2 regions of the Paenibacillus sp. FSL W8-0919 genome follow, and region 2 is predicted to be linked to the other one. Evidence: riboswitches for the same ligand, from Rfam matches in the RefSeq annotation. Region 2 holds a riboswitch; the other holds the start of a gene.
The links. A riboswitch is a leader RNA that binds a small molecule or an ion and turns the genes downstream of it on or off. The one in region 2 is predicted to bind cyclic di-GMP.

Region 1: linked by a shared signal. The riboswitch ahead of NST44_RS06270 (helix-turn-helix transcriptional regulator) and the one ahead of NST44_RS21995 (transglutaminase-like domain-containing protein) in region 2 are both predicted to bind cyclic di-GMP.

The regions. Positions count from the first base shown of each region.
Region 1 covers NZ_JBBOPV010000001.1:1,436,899-1,446,604, reverse strand. The annotation lists gene NST44_RS06300 (FtsX-like permease family protein) at 1-346, shown strand, start outside; gene NST44_RS06295 (DinB family protein) at 643-1,134, opposite strand; gene NST44_RS06290 (MFS transporter) at 1,490-2,707, opposite strand; gene NST44_RS06285 (MarR family winged helix-turn-helix transcriptional regulator) at 2,700-3,128, opposite strand; gene NST44_RS06280 (hypothetical protein) at 3,378-3,623, shown strand; gene NST44_RS06275 (aspartyl-phosphate phosphatase Spo0E family protein) at 3,742-3,963, opposite strand; gene NST44_RS06270 (helix-turn-helix transcriptional regulator) at 4,438-5,007, opposite strand; cyclic di-GMP riboswitch class I at 5,297-5,391, opposite strand; cyclic di-GMP riboswitch class I at 5,660-5,754, opposite strand; gene NST44_RS06265 (FMN-dependent NADH-azoreductase) at 5,953-6,567, opposite strand; gene NST44_RS06260 (MFS transporter) at 6,624-7,985, opposite strand; gene NST44_RS06255 (TetR/AcrR family transcriptional regulator) at 8,075-8,665, opposite strand; gene NST44_RS06250 (LLM class flavin-dependent oxidoreductase) at 8,775-9,706, opposite strand, start outside.
Region 2 covers NZ_JBBOPV010000001.1:4,857,363-4,867,068, reverse strand. The annotation lists gene NST44_RS22020 (peptidylprolyl isomerase) at 1-529, shown strand, start outside; gene NST44_RS22015 (discoidin domain-containing protein) at 787-3,987, shown strand; gene NST44_RS22010 (DUF896 domain-containing protein) at 4,230-4,466, shown strand; gene NST44_RS22005 (helix-turn-helix transcriptional regulator) at 4,594-5,526, shown strand; gene NST44_RS22000 (DinB family protein) at 5,591-6,127, shown strand; cyclic di-GMP riboswitch class I at 6,279-6,365, shown strand; cyclic di-GMP riboswitch class I at 6,428-6,515, shown strand; gene NST44_RS21995 (transglutaminase-like domain-containing protein) at 6,529-7,329, shown strand; gene NST44_RS21990 (collagen binding domain-containing protein) at 7,500-9,706, shown strand, end outside.

The sequences.
Region 1 (9,706 bases), 3.4 Mb from region 2:
CTTCCTTGGCCTAACCTTCCTTATTACTTCCGGTTGTATCCTGTACTTTAAGCAGATGGATGAAGGCGAGGAAGAGAAGCCGACCTACACGATTCTGCGTAAGCTCGGGTACACTCAGGGAAATCTGCTCCGGGGCATTCAGTTCAAGCAGCTCTTTAACTTCGGCATTCCGCTGATTGTGGGATTGTCGCACAGCTACTTTGCGGTTAAATCGGGCTGGTTCTTCTTTGGAACCGAACTTTGGACTCCAATGGTTATCGTCATGCTGCTGTACACGGCGCTGTACTCCATCTTCGGCCTGCTGTCCGTGATGTTCTACAAGCGAGTCATTAAAGAGGCGCTTTAAGTAGGGGAACAATATACAAGCAAGTTTGAGGGTTCTTCGAGCGTCTGGGTTTGTTCAAGTTAATAGAATGAAGAAGGTTAGCTAAATCATATAGAAAGCCAGTTTCGGTTGAGCCCGAAGCTGGCTTTATTTTCGCTTGAAGGTTCATTTTTTCAAGTTAAGAATCATTAGAAGCGGAGCGTTCCCCTTTATCCCCTGACTTCAGCAAACGAAATGGGATTAGAGGAAACCCGGGGATAAGAGGGATCGGAAGTACAATCCGCATGTGCAGTGCTGAGAACACCCCTCCTCTAACATTACCAATCCAGCGCCCTGCAGCTCTTCTGCAGCTTGCGGATGTAAACAATCTGGCCGATATGATAAGCATTATGTGTTGCAGCGTTGCTGATGATCTCCCACCACTTGGCCGGCTCCGGAAAACCGCTAACATCCTTCTCCAGGGTATCCGCAGACTCGGACAGCAGCGGCTGCCATCCTAGTAAAACCTCCAGCAGTCGTTTCCTTAGCTCGGCAAACGTCACATGATCCGGAAGGAGAAAGCTGAGATTATTGTCTTCAATTGCAGGCACCGCATCCATACGTTCTTCCCTGTACCGGGTCTGCCACGTTTCATTCCAATAGAGCAGATGCTGAACGATCTCTGCAATGCTGTGACTGTCGTTCGCCGGCGTCCAGAACGCCTCGTCCTCCGTCAGATCCCGGGTGGACTGCTGGAAGGGAATATACCAGCTCGGATCATTCGCACCCGCGAGCAGCTGATTTCTTAACACCTCACTTGCATGCGCCATAAATGCCTCACTCCTCCACGAAAAAATAAATGAGACGCACAGACAATCATTATTCATTGTATAACAGGTCATGTGTGCGGAGATCGGATGAAACGACTATAAACGTTTTTTCCTGAAGAGCTACCACTTAAGCCACAACCCCCTTGTTTACTTTCCTTATGCATCCCGGTTAGGACATGGGGTACAACAGAAAAAGCCTGCAGATCTGCTCCTTACGGAGGTTAATCTACAGGCTTAAGACGGCTCTAAGTGGGCCAGAGAGTGTTTAATGGCGAGCGTCTGGAACTGGAACCTTGTCGTGCCAAATCCAAGGCCAAGGAGCCGTCACCTAAGCTTCTCTGAATACGAATCTTGGTTAGGCAGCCGTTCGGGCAGCCTTCTCTCGGCTTTCTCGTTTCCCGACGAGGAAATAATACAGAATCACCGACAGCGCCAGCAGGACCGCTATGGTCATGTACATGCCCCGGAACCCTGCCAGCGGCGTAAGGAAGCCAAGAAGGAGCGGACCGAACCCGATGCCGACGTCCACAAAAATGTAAAAGGTCGATGTTGCAAGACCGATCCGGTGCGCCGGAGAGCGTTTAATGGCGAGCGCCTGGGAGCTGGACTGTGTCGTGCCGTATCCGAGGCCTACGAACACCGCGGACAGCAGAAGGGTTATTCCATGATGTGCCAGACCGAGCAGCAGGATCCCGATCGCAAAGGATACGATAGCCGGATACATCACAACATTCGCTCCCCGGTGGTCAAACCAGCGTCCGGTAAACGGCCGGGACAGAATCACCACGATCGCATACACGATGAAGAAGTAGGTTGCCGCTTCCACCAGCCCGATTTCCCCCGCAAAGATCTTCAGGTACGACAAAATGCTCGAATATCCAAAGCCCATCACAAAGCTTATGATCGAAATCGGAAGCGCCTTGAGCTCAATGAAGTTGGATAGCCGGAAGCCCTTCATCTCCCGTGCCTGTTCGGCGGTGAGCACCAGCTTCGGAATGCGCATGAATAACGAGGATACCAATGAGAGCACGCCCAGGATTGCACAAAGGACAAAATTGCCTGTCATGGAGGCATGCTCCAGAATCATAAGTCCGATGAAAGGGCCGATTGCCGATGCAATGATGATGCTGACACCATAATAACCTGTCCCTTCACCCCTTCTCGAGTTTGGAATCAAGCTCGCGGCAATCGTGCCGGTCGCGGTAGAGGCCAGCGCGAAGGCCAGGCCGTGGAGGAAACGGACGATGAGCAGCACCGCTAAGCTGTTAATGATGAAATACAAACCGATTAAGACGCTGAATGAGACCAATCCGGTCAACAGCAGCGGTCTTCGTCCGACCCTCTCGATAATGCTGCCTCCGATCAGCCGCCCGATCAGCGCCCCCACCACAAAGATACTGGAAGCAAAGCCGGCCATTCCAGTCGATGCATGGAATTCCTCAGCTGCATAAGTGGGCATAATAACAACCAATAGATAAAAACAAAGAAAGAGCAGGAAATTGACGCCGAACACAATCAAAAAGTCCTTGCTCCATAAACGATCTTGGGAGTTTTCTTGCTGCAAGTTAATCACCTTTTCTTATAATGTTATCCCTGACTGTCTCCATGACACGGATGACGCTGGCTTGTTCCTCAGCGGAGACACCTTCCATAATCTCCATCTCGTAGTCATCGAATAATTGACGAATCTGCAACGCGACATCGATGCCCTTACTTGATAAACGGATTCGCTTCTCCCGCTTGTCCGATGCCGGGATCTGCTCCACATAACCCAACTTGATCAATGCGTTCACCGTTCTAGTCACCGTGGGCTTCTCTACATACAAAACTTTGGACAATTCCACCAAGGTCATCGATTGGTTCGCGTCCAGATAATACATGATCGACCACTGGGCATAATACAGCCCAAAAACCTCGAGCCGCCGGTTCAGTTCATTGACGAACGGGCGGTACAGTCTGAAGTACTGCTGAAAAAAATGTCGGTGGGTGCTCATGGGGAAACCTCCATCCAATTGGTTACTCAAGGTAACTATTTGATTATAGAGTAGTGTTCCGAAAATGTCCAGACATAATGTCTGGTATTCTGATCCTTTTACTCGACGATGCATCAGTTCACCTAACAATGCCCATCGACCGTTTTTCAACACAGGTTATTCAGAATATATTCAGATTCATATGATTTAATTGGTATATTCCATCCGTCTTCTAGACAGATATTACAGGATTTGTGTGGTGAGGATGAATTGACGTTATCGGAAATACAACAAGAAGCGCTGGAACAGGCCAAGAAGCATGGGAGACTTGTCCGCTGGAAGAAAGGCGGATACTGGACGTATGAGGGTGTCTTGACGAAGGCAAGCGGTGATTCGCCATCTGTACCCAACTTGGAATGGTATTGCCGAACCAATACGATTTTCGCGCTTGTTAGGCGCGGGTACATTACAATGGATAATTGGAGCAGCTGTTCGCTCGTACAGAAAAATGATTGAATCCAAGCACCTGACTTGAAATGGCTTCCCTTAAAGCTGGAAGCACCATATCTTTAAGCAAATAACCCCAGAAGGTCGAGAATCGACATCCGGGGTTCTATTTTTTATGGAGGACTTATTACTCATGGCTTGGTTTATTTAACTTTGCGCACTTTCTATTGATCTCTTCCTCATGGCTTTTTAATTCCATGTAACGGACAATCAGCTTATCGAACGACTGCGAAAGTGCGACAACATCTTGATGTACGAATTCAAGACTGCCGGCCATTCGCTCAAGTTCCCTCCTGAGATATTCGAGCTCGTCGGATACATGCTTCAGTTCGTTCTCTATAGAAACCATCACATCCACCCACCCCCATCGTAGCAAGTGATTTATGACAGCTGCCAACGTTTTTGCGGCAAACCTTCTCAAACAGAGAGTTGATCGCTCATTCCTAAACGAACAAACCGTTAAAGCATGCTCCTCTTCATGAAATGTTGAAGGCTACCCGATTCAGTTTCTGCAGCGGCGTCAGGTCAGCAGGGTTATCTAAAATAAACAGTTCCCTATTCAATCGTTGTCGCATGGCGGATCAGAGGTTTCCGTCGTATTCGGCCAATTGCAGGGATCGTGGTTGCATATGAGCGTCCACAACAGCCTCTGCAGCTTCGCGTCACCACCCTTTCGATGGGTTTGCGATAGATTGTACGAATTATGAATTAGTTTAAATTTTAACTATCTGTCATCAGTGGCTTGCCTATAATTATAAAATTTTACTTTAATAAATAAAATACCCATAATTGGGTAATTAGTGCTTGTGTATTGCCTATATCTTCATGTAAATTTTCTTAGGAATGCCCCTTTATGATTGACTCTCGTTTTGGCGTATATCTTTTTGATGAAAGTACGGACCGTGCTTTGACTGATTCCATAAATATCCGCAATTTCAGGCACGTTTTTATTTTCCAGCCATTCGTAGGCGATTTCTTTCTCGCGGTTTGTTAATTCATATTGGTCAAAGAGTGAGTAGGTCAGCTCTTTTTGTAGCATGGGATCCTTTTGGGGTAACTTTTCTTCAATATTTTTGGCCAGATGTTCAATGAGGGGCAGTACAAATGTAACCTCGTGAAAGTAATGAAAACAGAGGCTGAGGTAGCCTATAATAACATGATTTATTCGTATTGGCGTGCAAACGCAGGACAGCTCTGCAAACAATTTATTGCTGTGCTCGGCGCCGATTACGACTGAGACCGATTGATTTTCCATGGATAACGCAATGGCATTGATTCCCGCCTTGTTCATAGCAGAAGATGTTCCGATTTTCAAATGATTTCTTTCAAAATAACCTTTTAACAGCTCCGTCCCGCAATAATCGATAACGGTTCCCTCTGGGTCCGCAATCACAAATAATATTCCTGGTTTCCTCTTGCAACAGATACAGGATTTCTTTTCGCTCGATCAGCCTTTCTTTAATTTCAGAGATGCTGAGGATATTAGGAAAATGATCGTTTACTTTCAGCAATGTTCTTTGGCCCATTATTTTCCCTTCTTCCTTGTTAAGAATAAGTGATTAATAATGAAATCGATCTCCTATTTATCGCCGCTGTGAAGATTCGGTAGCTCTTAGCGAAAAATAAAAAACCTCCATCCATGAAGATTACCATAGCAAAATAGGACGGAGGCTTCCGTCGTATTCGGCAACTGGCTGGCATCACGTATCTTAGCAGATTCGCATTAGCCCCTATAGCTTTGCGTCGCCACTTTTCAGTGGGTTTGCTATTATCGTACGAAACGATTCGATTGGTTTGCTGTCAAAGACGCTGCCGCATGAATATTCCTTGTTATCCGCTGAGAGTCGAACTGCTGTAGTTATACCGCGCTGCGGGAAATCATGTTCCGCATCATTCACCTCCTTTCAGGCAATTGACCGTAACTTTTAAGGAACAGGCAGTTACTGCAGGAGCCTCCCTATAAAAATTTGTGAACAACAAATAGCCTCCGTCAGCTTGTAGACATAGGTAGTAACTAGCAAGAAGTGACGGAGGCTTCCGTCGTATTCGGCAACTGGCTGGCATCGCGGTTCTATGCAGAACCCCATTAGCCCCTATAGCTTTGCGTCGCCACTTTTCAGTGGGTTTGCGATTATCGTACGAACGATTCAATTGTCGAAAGATACAACATATAGTTCTGAATGAATGACCTAATCAAACTATAACTTACATTGTTTTTCATTGAATATAGGCTTCATGACTCAAATTCCCGACAATTTCCTGCTGGATTTTGTAATTTTTTGTCACAAAGTAACTAGCAGAGCGTGTAATATGTCAAAATAACCAGCTTCTCCATGATTTAAAAAAGCTTTGCCGCTTCGGCTGCCCGCCGAAGGCCTTCCTCAATGATTTCCTCGCTTCGATCCCGGAATTGATTATGCCCCTCAATGATAATCGTAGTAATGTCGGTAATCCCGAACACGTTGAGATGATTTTTTACGAAGCTGACCGCCATCTCGGATGGATCGCCCTCCGCATAGATCCCGCCTCTAGCATTCAGCAGTGCTGCTTTTTTGTCACCCAACAGACCGACCAAGCCCTGCTCCGTATATTTGAACGTTTTACGCGGATGATGCATGTAGTCCAGGTAGGCATGCAGCACTGCAGGAACCGTCAGATTCCAGAGCGGGAAGGCAAACACCAATTTGTCGGCGGCAAGAAATTGCTCCAAGTGCCGGTTGACGATGTCCCGAACGGCCTGCTCTTCCTCCGAAAGCTCCATGCCCATGGCTGACTTGAAATTCCCGCTAATCATAATGTCGTCCAGAAGGGGAATGCGTTCCTGATACAGGTCGACCTCAACCACCGCATCATTCGGATGTGCCTCGCGGTAGCTATTGAAAAATGCGTCGTATAATCTGCTTGTGACGGCCCCTTGGCGGTTGTTGGCTTTAATGAATAAAGTGGTTGTCATTAGAATCTCCTCCTATATTTCCTATTTGTAATGAATGGACTCGAAAGCATGCGATATCAGCTTCCCGCCGCTCTTATATGACCGTGCTCCGTTTTCCCGAACCGTAGGGAATAGAACATCAGCATGGCGAGCAGCAGCCCGGCTAGCACCAAATAAATATTGCTGTAAACCTGCCCCTCGGCATAGGCATACAAGGGGTTCCACGATACCTCGGAGCGGATATCGAGCATTGTTCCGTACACACCGGAAGCGATCCCCGCCGAAATAAAATTCAGCATCTGCATCAATCCCATCCCGATGCCGGCTTGCTCTTTCGCTAAGCTAAGGGAGACGGAGTTGGATAGTGCAATCATCCCGAACGTCTGCCCGACATTACCTAGAATCAGGAAGAGAGCAACCGCGACGGCTGAAATGGCGGAGAACGTGGATAAGAGTACAAAGCAAGCGACCAACATAATCATGGCGGTTAGAAACAGATCCGTGTTCCCTTTGGCATCGGCCAGCTTTCCCCCTGTCTTCCCGAGCAGAGCGGAGGCCGCGGCGGCCGGCACCATGACAAATCCGATCCAACCTGGAGGCAGCGCATGAATCTCTGCCAGCAGCAACGGGCTTAGAAAATGCAGCGCAAAGGCCGCGCCGCTGAACAGAAACATGATGACAAGCCTAACCGAATACTCTTGATTCCGGAACAAAACCGGGCTCACGAACGGGACGGATGCACGATGAATCCGGACAATGAACAACGCGGCTACCAGCAGTCCGGCTAGCGGAAGCCACCAGATTCCGTTCGTTATTCCCAGCAGCAGACAAGTGATCGCGACAGCCAGCAGGCCGCCTCCCAGCAGGTCGAATGATCCTGGAAACTGAGGGTCTTCGTCCTTCAGATATTTCCGGTAAAAAGGAAGCGTGATGAGAATCAGCAAAGGGATGCTGAACAGCCAGCGCCAATGAGCAAAGCCGGCCACTAGCGAGGACACCACCGGCCCAAGCGCGCTGCCGATGGACAATCCAATAAAGGCTGTCGCCATGGCTGCTCCTCTTCGCTCCGGCGGGAAGTAGCGAATCGGTATAAGCGTTGCCGCCGCCGGTATCGCCGCCGCGCCGATCGCCTGAAGGCATCTTGCGGCAAGGACCATCCAGAATGCCTGGGAGACGAGGCCGACCAGAGAGCCGGCCGCGAACAGCAGCAGACCGAATGACAGCAAATTTTTGAGCTGGTAGCGTTCCGTCAGCTTCCCGTACAGAACCGTGCCGATCCCGTACAGCAGGGAATACGAGGAAGTTACCCAGCTAACCTGAGCGGTGCTCAAGCTGAATTCCTCCCGCATGTCCGGCAGGACAAAGTTAAACATCAATCCGCTCATAGCGGACAGACACAGCGTGAACATGAGGACACGCATCAGCTTCCGAGTCTCCATTAAAGCTTCACCCTCCTTGTGAGTAGAAAATTTTAAACAGCGAGATTAGCATGTCTGTCAGTACTTACTGACGTATGCTTTGAAAAAAACTAGGGGGTTAACGCCCTAGCAAAAATCCGCACACTCTCCTCAATAAAGTCATCCAGCGTTACGGAAGGAAATATCTCCTTGGAATCCAGCTCGTTCATGAACGCGCCAAAGTTCATCATCATAAACGAGATCGCCCGCAGCTCGGGATCTCCGGCAACCAGCTTCCCCTTCTCCGTCATGATCGTAAAATATTTCGTCAACACGTCCAGAAACTGCTTCGGATGCTTGCTGGTCATCTCTCGAAGTCCCGGGAGATGATCACTCTCCTTGATGCTGATCGTGATCAGCTTGCGGTTCCGGATCATCAAGTCATGGTACGTCCGGCTGATCAGAATCAGATCCGCAGTAAGCTCTCCCGTGAGCTTCTCCGCGAAAAGCTTCGTCATTTCTTGACCGTAATGATAGCGTTCGAACGCCATCTCCAGGAGATTTCGCTTGCTGCCGAACTTTCGGAATAGAGTCTTCTCGCTGAGCCCGGCTGCCGAGGCAATCTCCTGCGTCGTGACGCCGTTGTAGCCCTTCCGGGATATCAGATCGATTGCGGCCTGCAGCAGCTTGTCGTCACTGCTTATATGTTGATCTCTACTCATGAAAGTCCCCCCTTCCTACATGAATGTCAGTACTGACTGTCATTCGATGGACTTATCATATTTTACATTGTCTGATTTGTCAAACGGAATTTTAATTGGATTTGCTTGCTTACTCCGCCGGCTCGCCGGCCGCTTCCCACCGGTCGATCTCGGAACGAACCCGAGGCGCAACCTCCGTACCGAGCAGCTCGATCGCCCTCATGACCTCTTCATGCGGCATCGAGCCGACCGGCACGTGCAGCATAAACCGGGTAATACCCACATGCTTGCGAAGATGGATGATCTTCTGAGCGACCGTCTCCGGATCGCCTACATAGAGGGCTCCCTCGAAGCTGCGTGCAGCATCGAAACGGGCGCGATCATAGTAACCCCAGCCGCGCTCCCGGCCGAGCACGTTCATGGCCGCCTGGGTGGAGGGAAAGAACTTATCCGCGGCAAGCTCCGTATCCTCCGCGATAAATCCATGGGAATGCGAGGCGACCGGAAGCTTCGATACATCATGCCCTGCATGGGCGGCCGCTTCTTTATACAGCTTCACGAGCGGGGCGAACTGCAGCGGGCTCCCGCCAATGATCGCCAGCACGAGCGGCAGGCCGAGCAGGCCGGCCCGGACGACGGATTCGGAGTTGCCGCCGCTGCCGATCCATACGGGCAGGGGGTTCTGCACAGGACGCGGATATACGCCCAGATTATGGATGGCCGGGCGATGCCGGCCCTCCCAGGTCACCCGCTCCGACTCCCGAATTTTTAACAACAGCTCCAGCTTCTCTTCAAACAGCTCATCGTAATCATGAAGATCATAGCCGAACAAAGGAAAGGATTCGATGAATGAGCCCCGCCCGGCCATGATTTCCGCGCGTCCGTTCGAAATCGCGTCCAGCGTGGCGAAGTCCTGGAATACCCGTACCGGATCCGCTGATGACAGCACCGTCACCGCGCTTGTCAGCCGGATCCACTTGGTCCGGGAGGCAGCAGCCGCAAGCACGACCGCAGGGGACGAGGCCGCATAATCTTGGCGATGATGCTCGCCTACTCCATATA
Region 2 (9,706 bases):
TGAACAGCAAATGAGAACGTTCTTCGAGACCAAAAAAGATAAGTTGTACAGAGCGTCGGCAACTGTGAAGGTGCAGCAAATATCCTTGTCTTTTCTTGATGCTAACCTGAGTACCGATAAGGAGCTCAAACGTCAGAAAAAGAAGAGAATGAATGCGGTTCTGGGGAAAATTGCATCGGGATTGTCATTTGAGCAAGCAGCCAAAGAACTCGGTCATGAGGGGAAAGTTACGGAGCAATCATACAATCTGGATAGTTACAGACATAACGCTAGGAGTCCGGTTGCTCAAGCAGCCGAAAAGCTTCAAATAGGTGAAGTTAGCGGAATTATTGAAGAAAACGGCCATTTTCATTTAATTCAATGTATTGAAAATGAGAAGGCTGACTCGAATTTCCTGTCATTTGATGAGATCAAGGAACAGGTGTTAAGAGATTACATTGATCACAGATATGAAGAGTATGTGCGCACGCGAATTGCAGATGCGCAGGTTGTTGTGAACGAAGAGTCCTACCAAAACTTCAAGATGTAACGTCCTATATAAGTTGATTATAAGAATACGACGCAGGCAAGGGAGTAAAATGATTCCGAAAAAGTGGAACGGTCGCCTTTGGTTTCAGATTTCTACTGTACTAGCTTATATACAATCAAGAAATCTGAAACCAACAGCGATTGCAGGAACATTTTACGTACATGCCCTGACATCGATCCATTCATTTTGTTCAACTTATATAGTTGATTTTACATAAATAAAAAATGAAGGGATGATATGCTTTGAGGCCAAGGTATATGAAAAAAGTGATTTGCATGGTTTCGATTTTCTCCTTGTTCTGTACGTTCTTCACCGCTTTGCCTGAACCAGCGAATGCTGCCGGAACAACGTATTATGTGGACAGCACCGGAGGAGACGACAAGAATAGCGGCACAACCCAAGACGCTGCATGGAAATCGCTGGATAAGGTCAATGCGACTACTTTTTCTCCAGGCGACAAGATTTTGTTTAAAGCCGGGGAGAGCTGGAACGGCAGACTGTGGCCAAAAGGTTCCGGCGAGAACGGACGGCCAATCATTATTGATATGTACGGAACCGGTAGTAAGCCGTTAATCGCCGGTGTAACGACTGAACTTGAAGCCGTCTTTTTGAAAAACCAGCAATATTGGGAAATCAACAATTTGGAGGTGACCAACAGCTCGCCATTGCCTTTTGATCGGGATTGGGAGAATCCGCGGGGACAAAGACGAGGTGTCTATATCTTAAATGAGGAAGCGGGCATACTGAATCATATTCATATTAAAAATATGAACATCCATGATGTCGATGGTTCCTATACCACACGTTCCGGCGGAATTATTTTCGATTCAGTCGGGTCGAATACGCCAAGTGCGTTTAACGATATTCTCATTGACGGAAATACATTAACGGATGTGGATGCCTATGGGATTTTCATAGGTTCTAACTGCATTTTGCGCTATGGGATGGGCGATTTATGGCCTTGGGTACCGAAGCCTTACGGGCCGTGGACGCCGTCTACCCAAGTGAAAATTGCCAACAATACCGTCATTAGAGCCGCCACGGGCGGGATTGCTTGGAATGTTACTGATGGAGCGATTGTCGAGCATAACACGGTGCAGCAAGCCACTTACCTGGCCACGAATGCTTCGATTTGGTGGGCTTATGCGGACAACAATCTCGTTCAATTCAACGAATCTTTTGCAAGCGTTAACGGAGCAGAAGACGGCCATGGCTTCGACGTGGATGCAGGGAACATCAATTCGCTCGTCCAGTATAATTACAGCCATGATAACGCCGGCGGCTTTATGCTTTTTGTTAACGATACCTATTACACGATCAATACAATCGTTAGGTATAACATCAGTCAAAACGATAGAAAAAGTATCTTCAGGTACAGCGGTTCAATTGATCATGTCTACAACTACAACAATACCGTTTACGTAGGAGAATCATCAGGCAATCCGGTCATGAGCGATTATTTCACCAAGGCTTCAGGTGCTCCGCGCAATATTAAAAACTATAACAATGTGTATTACAGTGTCGGTGATAAAGGATGGGATTTGACGGGCCAAACGTTTGACTATAACGCTTATTACGGTGGGAACACGCTGGTACAGGCCGATGCGCATGCGGTGACCGGCGACCCAAGGTTCGTGGATCCCGGAAGCGGCGGCAACGGTATGGATACCGTAGATGGGTACCAATTGCAACCGATTTCGCCTTTAATCGGCGCAGGCATTCGCATTAACGATAATGGGGGGCGGGATTATTACGGCAATCCATTATACAATGGGGCTCCCGATATTGGTGCCTACGAATACGGCGGTACCGTTCCTCCAGCGGGAGATATGCCGGATCCGATCGTCATTGTTCCGAAACGGCCCGATAGCACGCCAGTTGACAATCTAGCTACACAGGCAGCTGCAAGTACGACCTTTGCAACATCAACTTCGCAGCCCATAGAAAACATCAACGATAACTATTATGACATGGCTTGGTCTACCGATCCTTCGCCTTCATTCCCGAACTATATTACGCTCGATTTCGGTGATCAAACGATTTCTGCCAACCAATTGAAGTTAAATACAAGATTCGGTACAGAAATGGGAATCACGAATTTTGATCTTGAATATAGTAACGGTTCTGCATGGATTCCAGTTCGGACGAATATTCACCTGACTTGGGATATGAATGATGGCTCGGACGAGATCAAAACCGTGGAATTCCCGCTCACTCGATTTTCTAAAATAAGATTGAAAGTAAATGAGGGGAACCGCCAATCGGGACGTATTGCCCTGAACGAGCTAGAACTGTACAACAATCCGGATTTATCCAAGGACATGGTGAGCACGACCTTTGCTACAGGAGCAGGCACAATTGCCAATATTATCGACAATAATTTAAACTCGGCGTGGGGGAGTACGGGTGATGTGAGCTTTCCAGGTTATATCACGCTAGACTATGGCGAAAATGCTGTGCCCGTCAACGAAGTCACTTTGGTTACCTTCTTCGGCATTGGCCAAGGGATTACTCATTTCGATGTTGAGTATTACGATGGCAGCAGCTGGAACACGGCTTTATCCAATGCAAGGATTGAATGGAAGCTGAACGACAGCACCAAAGAACGGCATACGGTTACTTTTCCAACGGTTAACGCCTATAAACTTCGATTGAAGGTTAACGATGCGAATCGGATATGGGGAAACATTGCGCTTAATGAGCTTATTGTTAGCTATTCCTCTGAATCCGTACCCGTTACAGGAATTTCGCTCGATAGACCAGCGTTGACCTTTAATTCTTTGTCGGATCGCACAACTAAGTTACTCGCCACGATTGAGCCTGACAACGCGAGCAATAAAAAGATTTCATGGAGTACGGATCAAGCTCAGGTCGTTACGGTTGACGATAACGGATTGGTGACAGCAGTAGGGGAAGGGAAAGCAGTCATTACGGCAGCGACGGAGGACGGGAACTATAAGGCTGCCAGCAGCGTTACCGTCGATTGGACGGCTCCTGAAATTACGATCCATCGCGTTGTCACATCTGAATACAACACAGGTATATTTCAACCGAAATTTGAGCTCTCCGACAGCCTGACCGGAATCGACAATAAGAAAACAGAAGTAATGCTGGACGGGAAAGTGCTAAACACTGTAAGTGATATCCCAATGTACAAGCTTGATCTTGGAACACATACCTTTACGGTAACGGCCTTTGATTTGGCAGGGAATGCTGCAACAAAGTCTATTGAGTTTCAAGTCAACACAAGTTACGAGACGCTTGAGGAGTTAGTTCACCGTTTCGCAGACGTGGGGTGGATTGACAACCAAGGCATCGCCAACAGTTTGCTGAAGAAATTACAAAAGCAAAACCTTAGCAGTTTCATTCAAGAAGTACGTGCACAGAAAGGAAAACATATAGCTGCCGAGGCTGCGGGTTATTTACTTCGCGATGCAAAGGCTCTTCGCAATCAATAGAAGACAATCAATCAAAGACCAGGTTCCATGGAAAATGAAATAGGTAATCCAAAGTGATGAATAAGATATTTACATTGAGATCAATTGAAAAACACATCGAATCCAATTTGTTCGATGTGTTTTTCGCTTACGCAACCACCTCTTCATCCCAGGAAGGCCGGGACTGGTTCTATTGCAAGTTCAATCCTTTTACAGTAAACTAACAATTACATCTTAATTATATGGAAGGATGAACGATAACGATGACCATTCCTTCATTGCATAGAATCAATGAACTGAGCCGCAAGCAGAAATCCGAAGGATTGACCCAAGAAGAATATACCGAACAGCAAAAGCTTCGCCAGGAATACTTGAAAGACATCCGGGGCCAGGTTCTCTCCACGATGTCTACCCTGAAGGTTGTAGACCCGAATGGTGACGATGTTACCCCTGAGAAATTGAGAATAACCCAGCAACAGAATCGGTCAAAGCTGAATTAAGCTTCATCTCATAAAGCAATGGTCCGTAATATGGATAATTGACCAGGTCCCATTTATGATCCCGGAAGACAGACAATGTTGGTTGTCCGTTTTCCGGGTTTTTATGTATTAGCGGAGGGGAGAAACGATGAACAAAACCGAGCGCCAGTTCGCCATCATGCTTGAATTGCAGCGGAGCAAGGTGCTGCGGGCGGAAGATTTGGCTGCCCATTTCGAGACAAGCGTGCGGACAATATATCGAGACATGCAAGCGCTCAGCGAAGCAGGGGTTCCGATACTTGGGTCTCCAGGGCATGGGTATTCCCTAATGGAAGGGTACTTTTTGCCGCCGGTTGGTTTTACTGCGGAAGAGGCGGTGGCATTGCTCATGGGGACGGATATGATTGAGCAGCGGCTGGATGGCGACTACAAAGCAGCTGCGAGGGCAGCTCGAAGCAAGATTGAAGCGATACTTCCTGAACCCATTCGTGAGGCCTCAGCGGATGTCCGGGAAACGATGCAGTTTCTTCATCCCGGCGGGCAGGGGGAGAACGAGCTTGGACAGGTTCGGGGTGCCATTTTGGAGCGGCGGAAGATAAGGATGCGTTACCTGAAAAAAATACCGGATTCGGATGGAAAACGGATGAGCGACCGGATCGTTGCTCCATATGGCCTTGTGCTCGTCCAAGGGAATTGGATCATGATCGCACGCTGCGAGCTGCGTCAGGAGATCCGTCATTTCCGATTATCGCGCATGAGGGATGTTACGGTCCTAGAGGAAAGGTTTAACCTTCCCCAAGGATTTAAGCTGAGTCAATATCGTCCGCCTGACGATCGTAACGTTCATGTGACGATTCAAGTAAATCCGGAAATTGCCGATAAAATCACCGAGACCGCGAGCTTCTATATCGAAGCTTCTGAGCAAAGGGAACACGGTCTTCTGGTCCGCTTTCGAGTCAGACAGCCGGAAGAATTGCTCCCCTATATTCTCAGCTGGGGTGGGGACGTGGAGGTGCTGGAACCTGATTCCTTTCGTAACCGGATTCGTGAAGAAGCTGAAAAAATACGAAAACGCTACTGACACGCTGTTGTCAGGAGCGTTTTTTTATATTGGGTATATACCAGATGGAAGAGGAGATATCATGATGAGAAATACAGTAGAAGCTTTGCAGGCGTTTGAAACAACAGTAGCGATGTATTTAAACGAGCTGGGACACCTGGAGCTGGAGGAGCTGCATATCAAGCCGAACGAAGAGGAATGGTCCATTGGGCAAATGTACATGCATTTGATTCAATCGGCTCAATATATGCATCTGCGCAATGTCGACCAATGTTTGGCCGGAAACGAAACGGCCGTCGAATCCCCTGGGGAAAAAACGGAGAGAGGCAAGACGGTATTCGAGCTCGGAAGTTTTCCGCCTGTCAGGATACGAATTCCGGCGTCTCCGCAGTACACGCCGCAGCAGCCGATGAGCAAAGAGCAGTTAGTTGAAGGTCTTCAGGGCGTAGCGGAGCGGATGAAGCGAACGGAACCGGTTGTGCGTCAAGCAGACAGCAGCATCACGATTCCTCATCCCGGATTCGGAGCCTTAAACGCCAAAGAGTGGTTTCTGCTGGTAGAGATGCATTACAGGCACCACCTGCTGCAGCTCGATCGGTTAAAAAAGGAGCTGTCCCTCTAAGGACTCCCCTAATGGATTGATGATCAAGCGGAATTGACAAAAGAGCGTCTCAGTGGAGACGTTTTTTTGTTGTCGATCCTCGTCTATGAATCTCAAAATTTGCTTGATAGAATTAGAGATATTTGGTATGATGAACTCACATAAAGCTACTCACGATAAATGGCAAACTTGTCGAAAGGCAAGGACGCAAAGCTATAGGGCCTTCTTGATAAACCATCAATGGCAGCCAGCTACCGAACGAAGATGCTTTTTTTGTTTTTTATATGAGATTTTTATTCAATTAATTCTTTGAAAACTCTACTACGATAACGGCAAACTTGTCGAAAGATAAGGACGCAAAGCCACAGGGCCTTCTTGATGAACCGTCAATGGCAGCCTGGCTACCGAAGGGAGTTTATAGTATGCGCAACATGGTGTTGGCTATTGTAGGGTTTATTGCGTTATTCGTATTGGCTCCGGTTGTACATGCTTCCCAAACGGGAGATTGGCTGGATCTGGAGCAGCTTGATCGCGGAGTCATCGCCGTTCGCTATGACGTGAAAGCGGACGTGAAGACGAAGCTTATGATTGCAAAAGGGCAAAACAAGTATACATATACGCTTTTAGCGGACAAGCAGCAGGAGACCTTTCCGCTGCAAATGGGAAACGGTCGTTATACCATAAAAGTGCTGGAGCAGGTCAACGGTACCAAGTATAAGATCGTTCAAGAAGCGGAAGTTAAGCTTCAACTGACCAATAGCAGCAAGGTATTTTTGAACTCGGTACAAAACATCGATTGGCGTTCAAGCGACAAGGCGGCTCAGCTTGCAAAGAAGCTAACTCGGTCCGCAGACACCGACGAGGAAAAAGTAAAGCTGATCCACGAATATATCGTCGATACGATCCGGTACGACAAAGCACTCGCATCCAGTGAGCTGACGGACTATCTTCCCGATATTGACCGCACGCTGTCAGGGAAAAAAGGCATGTGTTATGATTACGCCTCTCTGTTCGCATCCATGCTGCGGAGCGTGGACATTCCGACTAAGCTTGTAATGGGGACAACGGATTATGTTGACGTTTACCACGCTTGGAATGAGGTTTACCTGAACGGGCGGTGGGTAACGATCGACACGACCGTTGATGCGGGATGGAAGAGCAAGGGTGCCGGTTTCAAAATGATTAAAGAGGCATCTCGCTATTCTGCAGCCAAGTATTATTAAAATAATTTTATAGCTAAAACCTTAAGCTTTGGACCATTGTCCAAGGCTTATTCGGGTTTTTATTCAGAAAATATTCAGAATCGGGCGTTACAATGCTAGAAGCTCAATTGGTTCTTAAGGAAAATACAGGCACCAATGTATCGTGCGCCAAATAAAAGTATGCGGAGGTGATGGACGAACAAATCTCTTATCGGCATATGATCCGAGAGATGGTTGGCTCGATTTGCGCACGCGAAAGCGACATCGGAACCAAATATATTGAGGGTAATGGAGAGGCTGAGGGAGAGATCATGAAGAAAAAAGTAAGTGGAATCGTATTGGCTCTGCTGCTTATGATCCAAACGTGGTTTGGAGGATCGGACTGGACGGTCAATGCATCGACTAATGTTCCAGAACCGGTAAGCGTGCAGGATTCAGTGTATGGAGTGACGGATGATGTTTATGGCCCGTCCGAATCAGAAATCAATAATGATAGCATTTTAACCAAAGTTGTGTTAACCGACATGGATGGCACCGTCATTGATGCCGTTTATAATCCGGACAGCAGCCTGGATATCGGTGCAGCCGTTAATCTAGGCTACGAATGGGAGCTGCCGAACGGTCACAACTATAAGAACGGGGACACCTTTACCTTCGATCTGCCGCAGCAGTTTGAAATCTTCACGGACATTGACTCGCCGCTCGTTGCCGGTCAGGGTGAAGTCGGCCGTTTTACGGTGGACCGCAGCGGCAAGGTTGTGATGACCTTCAACGATTACGTGGAGAGCCATTCCAACATCAGCGGCAAGCTGGAAATTCGTACAGAGTTCAAGAAGGAAGTTCTTAAAGGAAGCACGGAAATCATTATTGCTATTCCGATAAAGGGCGGGGTTCAGACCGTCGTCGTGAATCTGAAGCCGCAAGGCGGAAAGCTGATCGAGAAGCAAGGAAAAGCGATTGGCAAAGACCGGATCGATTGGACGGTACAGATCAACAAGTCGCTCAATAAGGTCAAGCACGCGGTCATCACCGATGAAATGCCTGAAGGCTTGGAGCTCATCGGGGATTCCGTTGAGGTATACAATCTGCAGGTTAACGGTGACGGCTCGGCGGTTCTTGGCGAACGGCTGGATGCCGGCAAGTACACCGTCCAAACAGGCGGTGGCGGCAAGCTGGAGCTTGCATTCTTGGATGAGACGATCAGCAAAGCCTACGAAATTCGCTTTTCGACGAAGCTTGTCGGCGAACAGTCCCGTTTTGAGAACACCGCAGTTCTATCTGGCGACGGGATGGAAAATGCCCAATCGACGGCTACAGTAACAGTAGATCGCGGCAGTTTCTTGGATAAGACATATAGCCAGGACAAGGACACGGGGATCATCACTTGGACGGTGAAATACAATTTCAACGAGAAGAAGATTCCGAGCGCTCAAGCCATCATTACGGACCAAGTTAGCGAGAACCATTCCTGGATTGCCGATTCGCTGAAGGTGTATAACGGGGATTCGAAGGATGCCAGCGCTTTGGTATCAGCGGATGAATACACCGCTGTAGCGAAAGGTAAGCACGGATTCGAGCTACAATTCAAGAAGGATATCGATTCGCCTTATACGATTGTTTACCAGACGGAGCCGGTCGATCGCTTGAGCTCCGAGGGGAACGCAGTCAAGAACAAAGTCGTATCGGGTGAAGCGTCTAAGGAAGTAACGGCTCCGGGCTACGGAAGCCGTGCCCTGGTAAAAGGATCCTCGAACGTCAATTTTGACACAAAAGCCGCGAAGTGGATAATTACCGTCAATGGCGATAAAAAGCCGGACGGCACCAAATACATCATGGAGAATGTAGTCATCACGGATACGTTCCCGCAAGGCGGACTTGAATTCGTTCCGGATTCGGTAATCGTAAAAGCGGACGGTAAAGTCGTTCCAGCGAGCGAGTACACGGTGAAGTACAATGATTTACGCGAAGGCTTTATCATCGAGTTCTCCAAGATTGACACCACCTATACGATCGAATATGAAACGAAGTTTAACATCAACTGGCTGAAGGATCGCAAATGGGACTTTTTAAACAGAGCCTCGATGACATGGGTCGAGGAAGGCAAGGTGAAAGGCCCGATTGTGCGGGATGCAAGCTTCTCCGCTGATGGTTATACGAAAAATAACGGCGGTAAAGACGGCAGCTACAATCCGATCAGCAAAGAAATTACGTGGAACGTCAAGATGAACTATAATCTTGATTCGCTTCAGGAAGCGATCGTTACCGATGTGCTGCAGCAGGATCAGAAGCTTGTTCCGGGTTCGGTCAAGGTCTATGAAATGAAGCTGACTGGAGGACGGAATGGCGTTCAGAAGGGCTCGCTAGTTCCCGCTTCTCAATATGAAGTGACAGGACCATC